Regions from separate parts of the Streptomyces sp. URMC 129 genome, predicted to be linked through region 2. Evidence: riboswitches for the same ligand, from Rfam matches in the RefSeq annotation. Region 2 holds a riboswitch; the other holds the start of a gene.
What was found. A riboswitch is a leader RNA that binds a small molecule or an ion and turns the genes downstream of it on or off. The one in region 2 is predicted to bind S-adenosylmethionine.
Positions count from the first base shown of each region.

Region 1 (10,190 bases), on a different contig from region 2:
CCGAGGGCGACGGCGGTCGCGTACCACTCGGAGGGCACGTCGTAGTGGTCGCGCTCGAACGCGCGCGGCGGCGCGCCGAGCCGGGCCGCGAAGGCGTGCAGTTCCGCGAGCGACTCGTCGCTGACCAGGTGCGACCACATCCGGCCGTGCCCGGGCCAGGTGGGCGGATCGATGTAGACGGTCACCGGCGGGCTCTCACCAGCGAGCCCACGGCGGCCACCACCTGCCCGGTCCGCCCGCACACCCAGTGCGGGTCCTCGCCCAGCTCCGGCTCCACGTCCAGCGCGTGCGGGTCGTCCGCCGCGCACACCGGGCACAGCGGCCAGCGCCCGCGCCGGGCCAGCAGCGCGTCCTGCATGTCCTGCGCCAGCAGCCCCGGCACGTAGGGCGCGCCGGGCGGCCATTGGCCGCACCACCAGCGCCGGTGGGACACCGCCTCCTCCAGCAGGGAGACCTCCTCCGGCCCGGCCACGTCGTCCGCCGCCAGATCGGCCAGCACCAGGGCCCTGCCGCGGTGTACGGCGTCTTCCGAAGTCGGCTGTTCCATACCGACCATTGGACCAGAACTCCGGAGGGAACGAAGGCCGGAGGATCTCCCACCCGTCCCGGCGGCCCGGCGACCTTGACGGACCCCGGGGCCGAAAATAGGTTTCGTCCGTGAGGAGTGCGATGAAGGAAAATTCCGTCCGCCGGGCCGGCAGATCCCGTCCCGTCGCCGTCGCGCCCCGGCCCGCTCCACCCGAGCCGGGCGCGCTGGCCGCGAAGGTGCGCACCATGGCGCCGTCCATGACCCGTTCCATGCAGCGCGTCGCGGAGACCGTGGCCGGGGACCCGGCCGGTTGCGCCGCGCTCACCGTCACCGGCCTCGCGGAGCGGACCGGCACCAGCGAGGCCACCGTCGTGCGCACCGCCCGCCTCCTGGGGTACCCCGGGTACCGGGACCTGCGCCTGGCCCTCGCCGGGCTCGCCGCCCAGCAGGCGTCCGGCGCCGCCCCGGCCGTCACCGCCGACATCTCGGTGGACGACCCGCTCCGCGACGTCGTCGCCAAGCTCGCCGCGGACGAGCGGCAGACCCTCACCGACACGGCGAGCGCCCTCGACATCGCCCAGCTGGAGGCGTCCGTCGCCGCGCTGGCCGCCGCCCGCCGCATCGACGTCTACGGCATCGGCGCCTCCTCGCTCGTCGCCCAGGACCTGGCCCAGAAGCTGCTGCGCATCGGGCTCGTCGCCCACGCGCACACCGATCCGCACCTGGCCGTCACCACCGCGGTCCAGTTGCGCACCGGGGACGTCGCCGTCGCCATCACCCACTCCGGCCGCACGGTGGACGTCATCGAGCCGCTCCGGGCCGCCTTCGACCGCGGCGCCACCACCGTCGCCGTGACCGGCCGCCCGGACGGCGAGGTCACGCACTACGCGGACCACGTGCTGACCACCTCCACGGCCCGGGAGAGCGAGCTGCGCCCGGCCGCCATGTCCAGCCGCACCAGCCAGCTCCTGGTGGTGGACTGCCTGTTCATCGGCGTCGCCCAGCGCACCTACGACGTGGCCGCCCCCGCGCTGCACGCCAGCTACGAGGCGCTGGCGCACCGCCATGCCCCGCGGGAACGCTGACCCCGCGGCCCCCCACGCACCCCCCGAGAGAGCCCCCTCATGTCCACCGAGTTCGAATCGCTGACGACCGAGGCGTACCGACCCGAGCTGGCCGAGATCGACCAGCGCTCGACGCTCGACATCGCCCGTGCCATGAACGCCGAGGACGCGACCGTCCCCGGCGCCGTGGCCGCCCAGTTGCCCCGCATCGCCGCCGCCGTCGACGCGGCGGCCGAGCGCATGGCGCGCGGCGGCCGGCTGCTCTACCTGGGCGCGGGCACGGCCGGGCGGCTGGGGGTGCTGGACGCCAGCGAGTGCCCGCCCACGTTCAACACCGCGCCCGGGGAGGTCGTCGGCCTGATCGCGGGCGGCCCGGCGGCGGTGGTCGCGGCGGTGGAGGGCGCGGAGGACAGCCGGGCGCTGGCGGCGGCCGACCTCGACGCGCACGGCCTCGCGCCGGAGGACGTGGTCGTCGGCATCTCCGCCTCGGGGCGCACGCCGTACGCGGTCGGCGCGGTGGAGCACGCCAGGGCGCGCGGCGCGCTCACCATCGGGCTGTCGTGCAACGCGGGCTCGCCGCTGGCCGCCGCCGCCGAGCACGGCATCGAGGTGGTCGTGGGTCCCGAGCTGATCGCCGGCTCGACCCGGCTGAAGGCGGGCACCGCGCAGAAGCTCGTGCTCAACATGATCTCGACCATCAGCATGATCCGGCTCGGCAAGACCTACGGGAACCTGATGGTGGACGTGCGGGCCTCCAACGAGAAGCTGCGCGCCCGCTCGCGCCGCATCGTGCGCCTGGCCACCGGCGCGCCGGACGAGGTGATCGAGTCCGCCCTGACGGCGACCGGCGGCGAGGTGAAGCACGCCATCCTGACCATTCTCGGCGGGGTCGACGCCCCGACCGCCGGCCGGCTGCTGACCGAATCCCGCGGCCACCTGCGCGCGGCGCTGTCGGCGGCGGGCCGCGCTTAGCCACTTTTTTGCACCACGTGGCCGATACGTCAGCATCGGTAGACGCATATCCATCGAATGGGCGGTTTGCGGCTGCGATCATGGCTCATTTCATCTGCCGGTAACACCAACAGACCATCGTTTCAGGCGTCTCACTCAACCCCCACTGTGAAAGGGAGACACCGTGCGAAACATGCGCAGCTTCGGAGTCAAGGCCGCCGCCACCGTCGGGATCATCACCGGCATCGCCCTGCTGGGCTCGGCGGGCTCGGCCTCGGCCGCGGAGGTCGACCTCGGAGTCCAGCCGACCGTGGACGCCCTCCTGCACCTGCTGGCGACCCTGGGCATCACCCTCTGATCGCCTGACTCCCGCTCTTCGCACCACCGCACCACGAGAAAACGGCGAGGGCGGCACCCCCGGTGGGGGTGCCGCCCTCTTCACCTGTCCGGCGGTGCCGGGAAGGCGTGGCGCGGACTCAGAAGTCCATGCCGCCGCCCATGCCGCCGGCCGCGTCGCCCGCACCGGCGGCGGCCTTCTCCGGCTTGTCGGCGATGACGGCCTCGGTGGTCAGGAACAGAGCCGCGATGGAGGCCGCGTTCTGCAGCGCGGAGCGCGTGACCTTGGCCGGGTCGATGATGCCCGAGGCCAGCATGTCCACGTACTCACCGGTCGCGGCGTTCAGGCCGTGGCCCGGGGTCAGGTTGCGCACCTTCTCCACCACGACGCCGCCCTCGAGGCCGGCGTTCACGGCGATCTGCTTCAGCGGGGCCTCCAGCGCCAGCCTGACGGCCGCGGCACCCGTGGCCTCGTCGCCCTCCAGCTCCAGCTTCTCGAAGACGCTGGACGCCTGGAGCAGGGCCACGCCACCACCGGCGACGATGCCCTCCTCGACGGCGGCCTTGGCGTTGCGCACCGCGTCCTCGATGCGGTGCTTGCGCTCCTTCAGCTCCACCTCGGTGGCGGCACCGGCCTTGATGACGGCCACGCCGCCGGCCAGCTTCGCCAGGCGCTCCTGGAGCTTCTCGCGGTCGTAGTCCGAGTCGGAGGAGTCGATCTCGGCGCGGATCTGGTTGACCCGGCCCTGGACCGCCTCGCTGTCGCCGGCGCCGTCCACGATCGTGGTCTCGTCCTTGGTGATGACGACCTTGCGGGCGCGGCCGAGCAGGTCGAGCGTCGCGTTCTCCAGCTTGAGGCCGACCTCCTCGGAGATCACCTGGCCGCCGGTGAGGATCGCGATGTCGCCGAGCATGGCCTTGCGGCGGTCGCCGAAGCCCGGCGCCTTGACGGCGACGGACTTGAAGGTGCCGCGGATCTTGTTCACCACCAGGGTGGACAGGGCCTCGCCCTCGACGTCCTCGGCGATGATCAGCAGCGGCTTGCCGGACTGCATGACCTTCTCCAGCAGCGGCAGCAGGTCCTTCACCGCGCTGACCTTGGAGTTGACGATGAGGATGTACGGGTCCTCGAGCTCGGCCTCCATGCGCTCCATGTCGGTCGCGAAGTAGGCGGAGATGTAGCCCTTGTCGAAGCGCATGCCCTCGGTGAGCTCCAGCTCGAGACCGAAGGTCTGCGACTCCTCGACGGTGATGACGCCTTCCTTGCCGACCTTGTCCATGGCCTCGGCGATCAGCTCACCGATCTGGGTGTCGCCGGCCGAGATGGAGGCGGTCGAGGCGATCTGCTCCTTGGTCTCGACCTCCTTGGCCTGGTTCAGCAGGGCCTCGGAGACCTTCTCGACCGCGGCCTCGATGCCGCGCTTCAGCGCCATCGGGTTGGCGCCGGCGGCGACGTTGCGCAGACCCTCGCGGACCAGCGCCTGCGCCAGGACGGTCGCGGTGGTCGTGCCGTCACCGGCCACGTCGTCCGTCTTCTTGGCTACTTCCTTGACCAGCTCGGCGCCGATCTTCTCGTACGAGTCCTCGAGCTCGATCTCCTTGGCGATCGAGACACCGTCGTTGGTGATGGTGGGGGCGCCCCACTTCTTCTCCAGCACGACGTTCCGGCCCTTGGGGCCGAGCGTGACCTTGACGGCGTCGGCGAGCTGGTTCATCCCGCGCTCAAGGCCGCGCCGCGCCTCCTCGTTGAACGCGATGATCTTGGCCATGTGAAGTGGTCCTCCCAAACCGGGGGTGGATTGCTCCGGACCGCGCTGGCGCCCGCGACGGACGGTCCCCGGCCGGGCGGTTCCTTGCTCCGCCCGGCCCGTGGACCTCACCGAACCGGTCCTTGCTTGTCACTCTCACCTTCCGAGTGCTAAGCCCATGATTAGCACTCGGCCCCCGAGAGTGCAAGCAGGCAGGCGTGGGGGGCGGGGACATGGCCAGGGCCCGCACCCGAGTCTCGGGTGCGGGCCCTGGTGACGAGCCGCGGTACGGTCGGCGGTTCAGGCGGTCACTCGGACCATGTCGGCCTGTGGCCCCTTCTGTCCCTGCGAGATCTCGAACTCCACCCGCTGTCCCTCTTCCAGGGTGCGGTAGCCGTCCATCTGGATCGCGCTGTAGTGGACGAACACGTCCGCACCACCGTCGACCGCGATGAAGCCGTAGCCCTTCTCCGCGTTGAACCACTTGACGGTGCCCTGAGCCATTCCTAACTCCCCATTTTGCTGGCCCTTTCACGGGACCGCACTTCGCGGGCCCGGGTCAGACCTCTCAGACCCCACCCCCTGGCGGTTGGGGGGTGTGCGCCGGAACGCGTCGACCGCCGCTGAATGTATCTGGACGGACGCCCAGTGCAACAGGCCATTCGGGAGAGAATTCTTGGCCACCCAGAACGGGCAAAGACCGCAAATTAGCTGAAAGTTGAATGTTTTTTGCCTACCCAAAAGTGCTAACCCGACAATTGGTGCACCGATTTTCATCGCATTCTTAGTGCGAAGTGACGAGAATTCATATGCGGGTGGCACACGTACGGGATGAGACCAGGGCCACTCTAGCGCCACGTCGTGGCCGACCGCCCCGCGCGACCGGGGTCGCGGGGGCGGTCGTGGAGCCGCGGTGAAGGACGGGCCGTCAGCCGCCCGCGACGGCCGGGATGATCGAGACGCCTGCGCCGTCCGGGGTGGGCGTCTTCAGACCTTCCGTGAAGCGGACGTCGTCGTCGTTCACATAAACGTTGACGAATCGCCGCAGCTTGCCGTCCTCGTCGAGGACCCGGGCGGCGATGCCCGGGTGGGCGCGGTCGAGGTCGGCGAGCACGTCGCCGAGCGTCGCGCCCTCGGCGGCGACCTCCGCCTTACCGTCGGTGTACGTGCGCAGGATGGTCGGAATGCGGACGGTAACGCTCATGATGCGAGGCCAGCCTCTCGGAACGCGTCAAGATTCGGACGGATGATGGCGGAGGGACGAGCGGTGGAGTCCACCGCGTCCAGAGTCTTCAGGCCGTCGCCGGTGTTGAGGACGACCGTCGTCAGCGAGGGGTCGAGGGCACCGGACTCGATGAGCTTCCTGGTCACCCCGACCGTCACCCCGCCCGCGGTCTCCGCGAAGACACCCTCGGTGCGCGCCAGCAGGTGGATGGCGTCCACGATCTGCTCGTCCGTGACGTCCTCGACCGCGCCGCCCGTCCGCCGGGCGATGTCCAGCACGTACGGGCCGTCCGCCGGGTTCCCGATCGCCAGCGACTTGGCGATCGTGTCCGGCCGCACCGGCCGCACCACGTCGTGGCCGGCCTTGTACGCCTGCGAGACCGGCGAGCAGCCGGCCGCCTGGGCGCCGAAGATCTTGTACGGCTTCTCCTCCACCAGGCCGGTGGCGATCAGCTCCTTCAGCCCCTTGTCGATCTTGGTGAGCTGGGAGCCGGAGGCGATCGGCACCACCAGCTGGTCCGGCAGCCGCCAGCCGAGCTGCTCGCAGATCTCGTAGGCCAGGGTCTTGGAGCCCTCCGCGTAGTAGGGGCGGAGGTTGACGTTCACGAAGCCCCAGCCCTCGCCGGCCGGGTCCCCGATCAGCTCGCTGCAGAAGCGGTTCACGTCGTCGTACGTGCCCTGGATGCCGACCACGTCGCCGCCGTACACGGCCGCCATGACGACCTTGCCCTGCTCCAGGTCGTGCGGGATGAAGACGCACGAGCGCAGCCCCGCGCGGGCCGCCGCCGCGCCGACCGCGCCGGCCAGGTTGCCCGTGGAGGAGCAGGAGAGCGTGGTGAAGCCGAAGGCGCGGGCGGCCTCCACGGCGTTGGCCACCACGCGGTCCTTGAACGAGTGCGTGGGGTTGCCGGAGTCGTCCTTCACGTACAGGCCGCCGGTGACGCCCAGCTCGGCGGCGAGCCGGTCGGCCTTGACGAGCTTGGTCCAGCCCGGGTTCAGGTTGGGCTTGTCCGCCACGTCGGCGGGCACGGGCAGCAGCGGAGCGTAACGCCAGATGCTGGCCGGACCGGCCTCGATCCGGCGCCGCAGCGCCTCGGGGTCGCCGCTGGGAAGGTCGTACGCGATCTCCAGCGGCCCGAAACAGGACGCACAGGCGAAGATCGGGGCGAGTCCGAACCTCTCGCCGCATTCCCGGCAGGACAACGCCACGGCGGGGCCGAGGTCGATGGCGGGGGTGGCGGCGCGATCGGCGCCGGTCGCTGTGAGCACAGACATGTGCGGAGGCCCTTCTCCTCATCTTCCCCGCGGCGGCTCTCGCCGCAGGACGGATTTGGCACCTTCCCCACCGGGAGCCTCGAATCGTCACGAGACCGGCGGAAGGGTTGCCGGGGCTTCAACGGGCCGTTCCCTCTGCCCCTCTGGATGAGCGGTATGTGGTTGTATGCGCGGCTTCCCGATATGCGGAGGACACCTGCGCTGTTCGAGACTGTAACGGACGGCCCGCACAATGGCCCGGGCCGTCCGATCCGCGAGACAAGGAAAGGGACCGCGACATCACAGAAAGAAACCTGGTCCCGTCGGGTTCGGACTCCGCCAGGAAGGGGCAGATACGGCCATACGGAGTAAATATGGCCGAACGCGAACAGGAGCGACATTCGTGCTGGAAGAGGCAGAGGAGTGGCTGAGCCGCCGGTCCTGGGACGCCGCTGACCGCTCTATGCCGCAGCTGTTGAACGCGAAGCGGGCAGCAGGCGCGGCAGGCAGCATCAGCGTGGTCCTCCCCGCGCTGAACGAGGAGGCGACCGTCGGTGCCATCGTGGAAGCGCTCCGGCGTGACCTGATGGAGGACGTGCCACTGATCGACGAACTGATGGTGGTGGACTCCGGCTCCACCGACCGCACCTCCGAGGTGGCCGCCGCGGCGGGCGCCAAGGTCGTGCACCGCGACGAGATCCTGCCGCGGATGCCGACCGTCCCGGGCAAGGGCGAGGTGCTGTGGCGCTCGCTGCTGGCCACGAGCGGCGAGATCGTCTGTTTCGTCGACGCCGACCTGAAGGATTTCGACTCCAGATTCGTCTCCGGCATCCTCGGCCCGCTGCTCACGGAGCCGAGCGTGCAGCTCGTGAAGGCGATGTACGACCGGCCCCTGGGTGATCAGCCCTCCCAGGCCCGGCAGGGCGGCAGAGTCACCGAGCTGGTCGCCCGCCCCCTGCTCAACCTGCACTGGCCGCAGCTCGCGGGCGTGGTCCAGCCGCTCGGCGGTGAGTACGCGGCCCGCCGCTCGCTGCTGGAGCGGCTCCCGTTCCCCGTCGGGTACGGCGTGGAGCTCGGGCTGCTCATCGACACGCTCAACCTGGCGGGCCTGGACGCCCTCGCCCAGGTCGACGTGGGCGTGCGCAAGCACCGGCACCAGGACGGCCAGGCCCTGGGCCGGATGGCCGCCGCGATCATGCGCACCGCGCAGAGCCGGCTGCCGGGCTCGGTGATGCCCATCCGGCTCGGGCTCACCCAGTTCGAACGCACGGACGACGGCGGTTTCGCCCCGCTGACGCACCCGATCAACGCGGAGGAGCGGCCCCCGATGGCCACCATCCCCGAGTACGCCGCCCGCCAGGCCGCGTAGGACACCCGGGACTCCCCCGGCGACCGGCCACGCGCCCCCGGTTCCGCCCCCACAGGGGTGAAACCGGGGGCGTCTGTGACAGAACACACGTTTCCTGACAGGTGGGACTGGCTAGCCTCCGCCCGAGACACCCCCCTGGTGGACGGAGAGACCGACGATGAGCGTGCTGGTGGCCTCCAATCGCGGTCCGGTGAGCTACGCGGTGGCCGGGGACGGCTCGCTCACCGCCAAGCGCGGCGGCGGGGGCCTGGTCTCCGGGCTGAGCGCGCTGGACCGGGACGCGGGCACCTGGGTGTGCGCGGCGCTCGGGGACGGCGACCGCGAGGCCGCGCGCCGGGCCGGGGCCCGGCTGGATCCGGCCGACACGGGCGGCCAGGCGGTGCGGATGCTGGACATCCCGGCCGCCACGTTCCACGCGGCGTACAACGGCATCGCCAACTCCGTGCTGTGGTTCGTCCACCACCTGCTGTACCAGACGCCGCTGGAGCCCGTCTTCGACACCGGCTTCGAGGAGCAGTGGGCCGCGTACGAGGAGTACAACGCGGCCTTCGCCGACGCCCTGGCCGAGGAGGCCGCGCCGGGCTCGGCCGTGCTCGTGCAGGACTACCACCTGTCGCTGGTCCCCGGGCTGCTCCGCGCGCGCCGTCCCGACCTGCGGGTGGGGCACTTCTCGCACACCCCGTGGGCGCCGCCCGAGCTGTACCGGGTGCTGCCGGACGCGATCGCCCGCCAGGTGCTGCTGGGCATCCTGGGCGCCGACCGCGCCGCGTTCCTCACCGAGCGGTGGGCGCGGGCGTTCGCGGACTGCTGCGCGGCCGTGCTGGGCGCCGAGGTCGACGGGCTGTCCGTCACCCACGAGGGCCGCACGACGCGGCTGGGCGTGCACGGCCTGGGCGCGGACGCCGCCTTCCTGCGGGAGCGGGCGTTCCGCCCGGACGTGGACGAGCGGCTGGCGGCGCTGCGCGAGCAGGTCGGGGACCGCAGGACGATCGTCCGGGTGGACCGCACGGAGCTGTCGAAGAACATCGTGCGCGGCCTGTACGCCTACCGCCGGCTGCTGACCGACCGCCCCCAGTGGCGCGGCAAGGTGACGCACGTGGCGTTCGCGTACCCGTCGCGGCAGGACCTGGCCGTCTACCGCGACTACACCGCCGAGGTCACCCGAGTGGCGGAAGAGATCAACGCGGCGTTCGGCGCGGACGGCTGGACGCCGGTGGTGCTGCACGTCAAGGACGACTTCGCCCGCTCGCTGGCGGCCTACCGGATGGCCGACGTGGCGCTGGTGAACCCGATCAGGGACGGCATGAACCTGGTCGCCAAGGAGGTCCCGGTCCTCTCCGAGCAGGGCTGCGCCCTGGTCCTGTCCCGCGAGGCGGGCGCGGCGGCCGAGCTGGGCGAGGACGCCCTGCTGGTGAACCCCTACGACATCGCCGCCACCGCCGAGGCGCTCCACGAGGCCCTGTCGATGCCCGAGGACGAGCGGTCCCGGCGCGCGAAGCGGCTGTCCGCCGCCGCGACGGCCCTGCCGCCCCAGGCCTGGTTCCTGGACCAGCTCGCGGCCCTGCGGGAGGGCTGAGCCCGGTCGGCCGCCGGGCCGCCGGGCCGCCGGTGCCGCCGGGGTCAGCTCATGTGGTCGGCCAGGGTGGACAGCAGGGCGGCGACGCCCGCGGGGCCGGGGACGGTCAGGTCGGTCGCCGCGGTCAGCTCCGCGACCT
Region 1 is NZ_JBPQTQ010000099.1:11,670-21,859, forward strand. Features, by position in the region: gene ACSNOC_RS19825 (DUF4031 domain-containing protein) at 1-185, opposite strand, end outside; gene ACSNOC_RS19830 (hypothetical protein) at 182-547, opposite strand; gene ACSNOC_RS19835 (MurR/RpiR family transcriptional regulator) at 670-1,614, shown strand; gene murQ (N-acetylmuramic acid 6-phosphate etherase) at 1,654-2,565, shown strand; gene ACSNOC_RS19845 (hypothetical protein) at 2,738-2,902, shown strand; gene groL (chaperonin GroEL) at 3,021-4,649, opposite strand; gene ACSNOC_RS19855 (cold-shock protein) at 4,929-5,132, opposite strand; gene ACSNOC_RS19860 (ubiquitin-like small modifier protein 1) at 5,557-5,832, opposite strand; gene thrC (threonine synthase) at 5,829-7,127, opposite strand; SAM riboswitch class I at 7,143-7,281, opposite strand; gene ACSNOC_RS19870 (glucosyl-3-phosphoglycerate synthase) at 7,510-8,475, shown strand; gene ACSNOC_RS19875 (alpha,alpha-trehalose-phosphate synthase (UDP-forming)) at 8,633-10,051, shown strand; gene otsB (trehalose-phosphatase) at 10,096-10,190, opposite strand, start outside.
Region 1: another riboswitch for S-adenosylmethionine. It lies ahead of thrC (threonine synthase); the one in region 2 lies ahead of ACSNOC_RS12940 (aminotransferase class V-fold PLP-dependent enzyme).

Region 2 (10,190 bases):
CGACGGCACCCTCCTGACCCTGTACACCGACGGCCTGGTCGAATCCCGCCACCGCGACATCGACCACGGCATGAACCACCTCGCCCACCTCCTGGCCACCGCCCCCCGCGACGACCTGGAAGCCCTGGCGGACGCCATCACCTCCACCCTCCTGCCCGAGCGCTCCCCCACCGGCGACGACGCCGCCCTCCTGATCACCCGCACCCAGCAGCTCGCCCCGCGCGACATCGCCACCTGGCCCCTGCCCGAGGACCCCACCGCCGCCCACGAGGCACGCGACCTCATCCGCGACCAGCTCCGCACCTGGGGCATCAGCGACGACACCGAGATGACCACCGAACTCCTCGCCAGCGAACTCGTCGGCAACGTCATCCGGCACGCCAAGGGCCCCATCCGCCTGCGCCTGCTCCGCAGCCGCGCCCTGGTGCTGGAGGTCTCGGACGGCTCCCTGACCACCCCCCACATCCGGCACACCACCCCGGCCGACGAAGGCGGACGCGGACTCCAGCTCGTCGCCGCCATGGCCGACCGCTGGGGCACTCGCTACACCGCCACCGGCAAGTCGATCTGGACCGAACAGCCCATCCCGGACGGGGACGGACCCGGACGACCGCGCTGACCGCCGTCGTCACTCCGTCAGCTCCCGCACCGCGCGCAGCAGGCGGTCGATGTGGGCGGTGGGCGTGCCGGCGCCGAAGCTGACACGGACGGGCTGGAGGGGACCGTCGCAGCCGGCCACCGGGCCGGTGTCGTCCAGCAGGGCGCGGACCAGGGGCTGGGCGCAGAACAGGCCCGAGCGGACGCCGATTCCGTGGCGTTCGGACAGCGCGCGGGCGAACGCGTCGCCGTCCCAGCCGTCGACCGTGAAGGAGACGACGGGCACCCGGGCGGCGTCCGGGCCGAACAGCGACAGGGGACGCACGGCGGGCACGGCGGCGAGCCCGGCCCGCAGCCGGGTCAGCAGCCGCTCCTCGTGCCGCAGGAGCCGGTCGAAGCCCGCCTTGGTGAGGGTCCGGCAGGCCGAGGCGATCGCGTACGCGCCGATGACGTTGGGGGATCCCGCCTCGTGCCGTGCCTCGTCGTGGTGCCATTCCACGTCCACACCGCCGTCCGCCCGGCGGGCCACGATCCGGCTGGCGCCGCCGCCCGCGAGGTAGGGCTCGGCCCGGCGCAGCCAGTCCGCGCGGCCCGCGAGCACGCCGGAGCCGAACGGCGCGTACAGCTTGTGCCCGGAGAACGCGACCCAGTCCACGTCCAGCGCGGCCAGGTCGACGGGCCGGTGCGGGGCGAGCTGGGCGGCGTCGAGGACGACGCGCGCGCCGTGCCGGCGGGCGGCGGCGGCGAGTTCGCGGACCGGCCACAGCTCCCCGGTGACGTTGGAGGCGCCGGTGACGCACAGCAGCTTCGGTCCGGACGGCGCGGCGCGCAGCGCCCGCTCGGCCGTGCGCACCGCCTCCTCCGGGGAGCGCGGCACCGGCAGATAGGTCACGTCGTGGCGGCGGCGCCACGGCAGGAGCGCCGCGTGGTGTTCCGACTCGAACACCAGGACCCGGGTCCCGGCGGGGGCGGCGGCGGCCAGCAGATTGAGCGAGTCGGTGGTGGAACGGGTGAAGACGACCTGGTCGCCGGGGCGGCAGCCGAGGAACCGGGCCACCGTCTCCCGGCTCTCCTCGAACAGCCGGGTGGAGAGCCGGGACAGGTGCCCGGCTCCGCGGTGGACGCTGCCGTAGTACGGCGCGTAGGCGGCGACATCGTCCCAGACCTGGCGCAGCACCGGCGCGCTGGCGGCGTAGTCCAGCGCCGCGTACTCGGTCTCGCCGCCGTCCGCCAGCGGCACCCGGACGCCGGCGCCGAGAACGGCCAGCGGGTCGGACGCCGGGTCGGGCGCCTGGGAGGGGACGGAGGGGACGGCGGGCGTGGTGGTGGTCATCGTGAAGTCTCCCGGAGGCAGGGGGAACACGGCCCGGTGCCGGGGCCGGACCCGAGCGCATCGCGGGCGCGCCGCCAACCACCGGAAGACCGGCGGGAGATGACGGAAAAGGGGTCCGGGACGTGCCCTAGGACATTCGCTGCTTCATGGCGTACTCCCTGATGCCGCGCTTGCCGTGGACCCTGCTGTCCACGGCCCGGTCATCACCCGGGGCACCCCGCCACGGAAGGAGGGTTGCCGGACAGCGGGCCGGGGCCGTTGTCGCTGTCACTCGTGACCTTGGTGCCCATCCTGCCACCGTCCGCCCGCCGTTGGGCCGCCTGTCTCACTTCGCGGACGCCAGGGTGTGAGCCGCGGTCACAGGATGAACGCCTGTCTGGTTGCCTCGCGCCGGTCCCCCCACCATGGCCGGGCCGGGCGGCCCTCGTCCCCGCCGGAGCCGCATGACGCCCCGCCGCCCGGCCCCGGACGCGCCGGCCGTGGTGCCCCCGGGCGCGGCTCCGCACCGTTGTGAAGGGTGGTGATCCGCTTGAGCACTGTTTCCCCCGCCGAGTCCGCCGAGCACGAATCCGCCGAATCCGCCGGGTCCGCCGACCGCGCCGAGGGCTTCGACCGGTTCCGCTACGCGGGCGTGTTCGCGCTGCTGTTCCTGTTCGGGACCGAGACGTTCCTCGTCTCCCCGCTGCTGCCGACCATCTCCGACGACATCGGCGTCAGCGAGGCCGCGGCGGCCTCCAGCGTCACCGCGTACGTGCTCGCGTACGCCGTGACCGCGCCGTTCCTCGGGCTGGTCAGCGACCGGTTCGGGCGCCGCCGGGCCCTCCTCGCCGGGACCGTGCTCTTCACGGTGTCGAACGCCGCCGCCGCCGTCTCGACCGGCCTGGCGCTGCTGGTGATCTCCCGCGCGCTCGCCGGGCTGGCCGCCGCCGCGGCCGGGCCGGCGATCTGGGCGCACATCTCCGAGACCACCTCGGACCGTGTCCGGGGCCGCGCGCTGGGCCTGGGCATGGCCCTGTTCTCCTGCGGCCAGGTCGTGGGCGTGCCGCTCGGCGGGCTGCTGGCCGGCCTGGCGGGGTGGCGTTCCGCGTTCTGGGCGCTGGCCCTGGGCACCGCCGCGGCCGTGCCGCTGCTGCTGCGCCAGGTCCGGCCCACGACGGCCCAGGGCGTCCGGGTCGGCGCCGTCCGGGGCCTGCTGGCCGCGTGGGGCGTGCCGACGCTGCGGGAGGGCCTGCTCGTCAACACGGCGTTCCACGCCGCCAACCTGGGCGCCTACACGTTCCTGGGCGCGCTGCTGGTGGACCGCTTCGACCTCTCGGTCGAGGCGCTGGGCCTGGTCGGCGTGCTCGTCGGCGCCGGGAGCGTGGCCGGGTCGCTGCTGGGCGGGCGCCTGGGCGACCGGGCCCGCGCGGCGGGACGCACGGACCTGCCGCTGCTCGGGCTGTGGGGCCTGCTGCTGGCCGTGGGGATCGCGCTGGCGGCCAAGGGGCCCGGGCTGGTGCTCGCGCTGGCCGGGATCACGGTGTGGTTTGTGGCCAGCGGCGGCTTCGTGACCGACCAGCAGACGCTGGCCGGGACCGTCGCGCCCGAGCTGCGCGCCACGTCCAGCGCGTGGCTGACGTCCACCATGTACGCGGGCACCGGTCTCGGCGCCTGGGCGGTCGGCGCGTTCGCGGACGTGTCGGCCGGGACCCTCGCCGTCGGCGCGGGTCTGGCGCTGGTGGCGGCCCTCGGCGGCGTGCTGCTCAGCCGGGTCGCCCGCGCGGCGGCGGTCAGCCGGCCCGCAGGTCAGGCGTAGCGGGAACGGCACGCAGCCCCCGGCCGGCGAGGGCCGCCATCCGCGCGCGGTCCTCCGCCGTGCCGGGGGTGAACAGCAGGATCAGCGCGGACGGGTCGTCCACCGGGTGGAACGAGGACAGCGAGAGCTGGATCCGCTGCCCGGGCCGGGGCTCGACCGTCACCGTGCGGGCGGTCAGCTCGGCCACCGAGTGGCAGCCCCACCAGTGCCGCAGCTCCGGCACGTCCTCGTCCAGGTGGCGGTAGACCTCGCTGGTCCTGGCGTCGGCCAGGGCCGGACCGGCCTGGGCGCGGAAGTGCTGGAAGACGTTCATGGCGAGCGGCTCCCAGTCGTGGAGGAGGGCCCGCAGCCGCCGGTCGGCCGCCATCAGCCACATCAGATTGCGGCGCTCGGCGGCGATCTCCTCCGGCGCGCCCCACAGGGCGCTCCAGGCGGCGTTCCAGCCCAGCAGGTCGAAGTACCGGTCGAGGAGGACGGCCGGGCTCACCGGCCACGAGTCGAGCACCGGCTGGACGGCGGCGGCGAGCCGGCCGCGGCCGTCCTCGCCGCCGGACCCGGCGGGCTCGTGGTACCCGGCCAGCCGCATCGCGTGGCGGGTGCCCGCCGCGTCCAGCCGCAGCGCCCGGGCGACCGCCTCCAGCACCTGCCGGGAGGCGGTCACCCGGCCCTGCTCCAGCCACGTGTACCAGGCCAGGCCCACCCCGGACAGCGACGCCACCTCCTCCCGGCGCAGCCCGGGGGTGCGCCTGCGGGCCGTGGTCGCCAGGCCCACGTCGGCGGGCTTCAGCAGCTCGCGGTGAGCGCGCAGGAATGCCCCGAGTTCCGTGCTGCGAGGGGGAGTTGACATGGCTTGTGGTGCTCCTCGGCGTGGTGCGGGTACCGCTGTGACCAGCGTAGAAGGGAAAGGGGACCGGGGGGAGGGTGTCAGGCCCGCGGGACGAGCCGCCACAGGCGCACGGGCATGGAGCTGACCCGCCCGCGCTCCTCCTGGCGGCGCGCGGCGGCCTCGCCCACCGCGCGGAAGAACGCGGCGCGCCGCGCGGGCTCGACCAGCCGGCTGTAGTAGTCGCCGAAGGTGGCCGCGTGGAAGTGCGCGTACCGCGCCGCGTCCTCGACGGTCACCTCGGCGGCGCGTTCCGCGATGCCCACCACCTCGAAGTGCTCCCCGAACAGGTCCGTCAGGTCGGCCACGGTCCGGGTGCGGGTGGCGATCGGCAGGACCCCGCCGCCGGCGAGCAGCGACGGCACGTCCGCGCGCCGGACCCCGAGGGCCGTCAGCGCGTCGCGGACGATGTCGTCCTCGCCGCCGAGACCGTGCGGGTCGCGGGCGGGGTGGTACGTCGTCACCAGGAAGGTGCCGCCGGGTGCCAGGTGCCGCGCCACCCACGCCAGGATCCGCTCCTCGGTGGGATACAGCCAGTGCAGCACCGAGGTCATCGTGACGACGTCCGGCCGGTACGCCGCGGGCAGCGGCGGCGGCTCGGGCGCGTTCAGGTCGGCCTCGCGCAGCACGACCCGGTCGCCGTACGGGCGCAGCCGCTCGGTCGCCTCGGCGATCCGGTGCGGGGAGCCCTCCAGACCGACGGCGAGCCGGAGGGAGGGAAAACGGTCGAGGGCGGCCTGGAGCAACTGCCCGATGCCGCTGCCCAGGTCGAGCAGGACGCCGGGCTCCCCGGGGACGTGGCCGAGCACCCAGTCGCGGTCGTGCTCCTGGCGGAGCTTGCTGGCGTCCGCGTAGCCGGACAGGATGCGGGCCTGGATCTCGATCGCGGACGGGGTCATCGGTGTGCCTCCGGGGACGTGATGGCGGGCTCGGGCTCCTCGACGAACCGGCGCAGCCGTTCGCGGGTGCCGCTGACGTCGTAGCGCTTGAAGAGGTTGATGCGGTTGCGGGTCAGGTCGCCGCGGTGGACGTACTCGTAGAGGTCCTGGCGCTGTCCGAAGCTGTCGCCGGTCAGCTCCCAGGCCAGCCGGAAGAGACGGGACTTGCGCTCGGCGTCGATGCCGCGCCCGCGCATGTACCGGTCGAGGTGCGGGCGCAGCCGGGGGTGCGCCAGGTCGCCGGCGGTGGGCTGCATCAGCAGCCCGGACGCCCCGATCCGGCGGACGACGGCCACCGCCTCCGCCGCCACCTCGGCGGACCAGACACGGCTGGCGGCGGTGTCGCCGGGGGCGAGCAGCCCGCTGTCCGTGGTGGCGGCCCGCGCCTCGGCGGCGTCGAGGAAGTACTCGGTCAGCTCGGCGTATCCGGCGAGCCGCCCCAGGTCCTCCTGGACGTTGCGGAAGCCGTCGACGCCGATGCTCTCGGCCACCAGGGTCGCGGTGGCCAGCAGGGTGCGCAGCCGCTCCCGGAACCGGACGTGCCCGATGTACGCGCTCCAGGCGTTGATCCGGCCCAGCCCGGTGCGCGCCAGGTCGCCGTCGCGCAGCAGGAACACCCGGTCCCACGGCACCAGCACGTCGTCGAAGAACAGCATGGCGTCCTGCTCGTCGAAGCGGGCGCCCAGCGGGTGGGCGTGGCCCCAGGGGGCGCTGCCCAGCGGCTCGCGGCACAGGGTGATCAGGCCGGGGGTGTTGAGCGGCAGCGCGAACCAGACCACGAACTGCTCGCCGCGCCGCTGGGCGAACGACGCCGACAGGTACACCAGCACCTCGTGCGCCAGCGGGGCCAGGGTGGTGAGCTGCTTGGCCCCGCGCACCACGATGCCGCGCTCGTTCTCGGCCAGGACCCGCAGGGCGAGGTCGGGGTCGTCCACGGGGTCCGCGGAGCGGTCGATCTGCGGATCGCCCAGCGCGTGCGAGAGGACGAGGTCGTTGTGCGCGCAGTACCGGTACCAGGACTCGGCGTTGCGGCCGAAGCCTCGCCGGTTGGACTCCAGCCGGTGGCGGAAGTCGTAGACGCCGACGGCGATCGACGCCATGAACGCGGGCGAACGGCCGTGCTGGCCCAGCGATTCGGCGTGCCAGAACTCGGCGCTGCGGCGCTGCAGGCGCAGGTCCTCCAGGCTGCGGGGCGGCTGGTAGGCGCGGGCGAGGCGCTGCCCGGTGTCCGGGTCCACCCAGGTCAGCAGGTCCCGGTGCGCCGGGTCGTCCTGGAGGTCGAGCAGCCGGGCCAGTTCGTCCACGGCGGGCTTGAAGGCGGGATGGTCGGCGGGGCTGGTGACGCGCTCGCCGTCCAGATACAGCTCGCGGCCGTCGGCGAGTTCGGCGCGGTAACGGTCCCCGGTGAGCAGAGTCATGCGCGGGCTCCTGCGGATGTGGGTCGGTGGCCGTGGGAGGTGGTGGGGCCGAGGGAGTGGTAGCGGCCGTCGTGGTAGAGGAGGGGGTCGTCCGGCACGCCGTCGGCGGCGGTGACGCGGCCGACGAGCAGGGTGTGGTCGCCGCCCGGGAGGACGCCGTGCAGCCCGCACTCGAACCAGGCCAGGCAGGTCTCCAGCACGGGCGCGCCGTGGGACGCGGTCCCCGGGCGCATCGGCACGGTGGTGAAGAAGCCGAGGGCGCGGCCGGCGCCGGGCGTCGCGAAACGCCGGGCCAGCGGCTCCTGGTCGCGGCCGAGGACGCTCACGGCGAACCGGCGGCTGCCCTTCACCGCCGTCGCGATCGGGCTGCGGCGGTCGACGGCCACACTGACCAGCGGCGGGTCGAGGGACAGGGTGCACAGCGAGGAGACCGTCTTGGCGAAGACCTCGTCGCCGTGCCGTGCGGTCAGCAGCGCGACGCCGGTCGTCCAGGCACGGGCGGCGAGCCGGAAGACGTCCGCCGTCGTGTCACGTCCGCCGTTCACCGCAGGCTCACCCGGTACGCCCGGAGCCATTCGTCCACCTGGACCAGGTGGTCCAGGCCGCCCACCGGGTTGGGGGCGGTGCGGGGGCTGGGCAGGGGGCGGCCGTCGGCGAGCGCGCGGCGGACCGCCGCCCGGTCCACCAGGTCGAACACGGGCGCGTCCGGATCGGACAGCAGCTCGTGGGCGCGGGCCGTCAGGACCTCGGTGTACCGGACCGCGGGGGTGGACGGGTAGCCGCTCTTGGGCCGGTCCGCCACCCGTGCCGGGAGAAGGTCGCGCACGGCGTCGCGCAGCAGGCCCTTGGACCGGCCGCCGGGGGCCTTGAGCGCCCACGGCACGTTCCACAGGTACTCCACCAGCCGGTGGTCGCAGAACGGCACCCGGACCTCCAGGCCGACCGACATGCTCACCCGGTCGACGCGGTCCAGCAGCGGCGGCAGCCAGCGGGTCAGCGCCAGGTGGAACACCTCGCGGACGCGCCGGTCGGGCCCCTGCTCGCCCGCCAGCCGCGGCACGCCGGCGAGGGCGTCCCGGTACGCCTCCGCCACGTACTCGTCGGGGCGGACCTCGGCGCGCACCTCGGGCCGCAGCAGGGCGGCCGGGGTGGTGCGGCCGTGCAGCCACGGGAAGGTGTCGGCGGCGAGCGCGGCGGGATCGTGGAAGTACGGGTATCCGCCGAAGAGTTCGTCGGCGGCCTCGCCGGACAGCGCCACGGTGGAACGCCGCCGCACCTCGCGGAAGAGCAGGTGCAGCGAGGCGTCCATCTCTCCCCAGCCCGGCCGGTCCCGGGCGCGCAGCACCGCGTCCCGGGCGTCCAGCAGATCGTCGTCCGGGAGCACCACCGACGTGTGCAGCGTGCCGATGTGCTCGACGGCGGCCCGGACGTACGGCGCGTCGTGCGTGGTGCGCCACGCGTCGGGCGCGCGGTCGGAGCTGCCGGGGAAGTCCACCGAGTAGGTGGTCACCTTGCCGTGGCCGGCCCGTTCGCGGGCGCCGGCCGCCAGGGCGGTGATGGCGCTGGAGTCCACGCCGCCCGACAGCAGGGCGCACAGCGGGACGTCGCTGAGGAGTTGCCGCTCGACGCTGTCGGCGAGCAGGGACCGCACGGTGTCGCGGGTGGCCCCGGGGCCGTCGGTGTGCGGGCGGGACTCCAGCGACCAGTAGCGCACCTCGCGCGTCGCCGCGCCGCCGACGGAGACCAGGTGTCCGGGGCGCACCTCGCGCAGGCCGCGGAAGATCCCGTGTCCGGCGGTGGGCGCGGCGGGCAGCGCGAACAGCTCCGCGATGCCCTCGGCGTCGAGTTCGGCGCGGAAGAGCGGGTTGGCGAGCACGGCCTTGGGCTCGGAGCCGAACAGCACACCGGTGCGGTGCGCGTGCCAGTACAGCGGCTTGATGCCCAAGTGGTCGCGGACCAGGAGGAGTTCCTGCCGCCGGGTGTCCCACAGGGCGTACGCGAAGATGCCGTTGAAGCGCCGGGGCGCGGCGGCTCCCCACTGGAGGTGGGCGCGCAGCACGACCTCGGTGTCGGAGCGGGTGCGGAAGACGTGCCCGAGAGCGGTCAACTCCTTGCGCAGCTCCCGGTAGTTGTAGAGCTCGCCGTTGTAGCTGAGCACCGCGCCCGGGTCCGCGCCGTCGGTGAACGGCTGGGCGCCGCCGCCCAGGTCGATCACGGACAGCCGGCGATGGCCGAGGGCGGCGTGCCGGGACAGCCAGACGCCCTCGGCGTCGGGGCCCCGGCAGGCGAGGGTGTCGGTCATGGCCCGCACGGTGGGACGGTGGTCGCGCAGGTCGGCGTCCCAGTCGACCCAGCCGGTGATGCCGCACATCTACGCCTCCCCGTTTCCGTCGGCGCCCGCCGGGCGGGGCGCGCTCGCCTCCCACCGGCAGCCGTGCCCGGTGGGTCCGCTGCGCAGCCGGTGCGCGGGGACGTAGCCCTTGGCGCGGATGTTGGCGGACAGCGCCTCCGTGCAGTAGGTGCAGGGGGAGGTGAGGGTGAGCCGGACGCCGTTGCGGCGGGCCTGCTCGCGGTAGTCCCAGATGGCGCAGTGGGTGATGGTGAGGGCCGCGCGGTCGGCGGCCGGCGGGGCGTCGTCGAACTCGTAGTCGGAGCCGTAGAGTTCGGCCTGGCGGGCGATGCGGTGGATCGGGTCCGCGGCGCCGCGGCCGTGGTCGGGCTCGACCTCGCGGTGCACGTCGGCGTTGGCCCGGGCCCAGTCGGCGAGGACCTGTTCCCCGTAGCGGTCGACGAGGAACCGTTCCATCAGGGCCTGGCCGCGGAAGAAGATCCGCTGCCACGCGTACGGTGGCGCGTCGGGTCCGGGCAGGTCGGCGAAGATCTCCGCCTGGAGGGCGAACCAGGCGGTCAGGGACACCTCGTCCCCCTGGGAGACCAGGTACCGGGTCAGGCCGGCCTCGGCCTCGTGGAGCCGCTGGCGCCACAGGGCGGAGCGCTCGGTGTCGGACATGGAACGGTAGGGCGACCGGAGTGCCGGCCGGGCGGAGTCGCCGTCCGGGGCGACCGTGCCCAGCAGCGCTGTGCGTGGTGTGTGTCTGAAGGGCCGATCGGTGGATCTGTGCCCGTCGCTCATCGAGGGCTCCTTAGGGTGGGGGGTACGGACCGCACTGATCTCGTTCGCCGCCCACGCTAGGCAGCGCCGCGTGGCGCCCAGAAGCCCCGAAGG
Region 2 is NZ_JBPQTQ010000051.1:54-10,243, forward strand. Features, by position in the region: partial or broken gene ACSNOC_RS12935 (SpoIIE family protein phosphatase) at 1-619, shown strand, start outside; gene ACSNOC_RS12940 (aminotransferase class V-fold PLP-dependent enzyme) at 629-1,930, opposite strand; SAM riboswitch class IV at 2,092-2,209, opposite strand; gene ACSNOC_RS12945 (MFS transporter) at 2,460-3,725, shown strand; gene ACSNOC_RS12950 (helix-turn-helix domain-containing protein) at 3,700-4,572, opposite strand; gene ACSNOC_RS12955 (class I SAM-dependent methyltransferase) at 4,650-5,507, opposite strand; gene ACSNOC_RS12960 (4-hydroxyphenylacetate 3-hydroxylase family protein) at 5,504-6,964, opposite strand; gene ACSNOC_RS12965 (flavin reductase family protein) at 6,961-7,509, opposite strand; gene asnB (asparagine synthase (glutamine-hydrolyzing)) at 7,506-9,335, opposite strand; gene ACSNOC_RS12975 (hypothetical protein) at 9,336-9,974, opposite strand.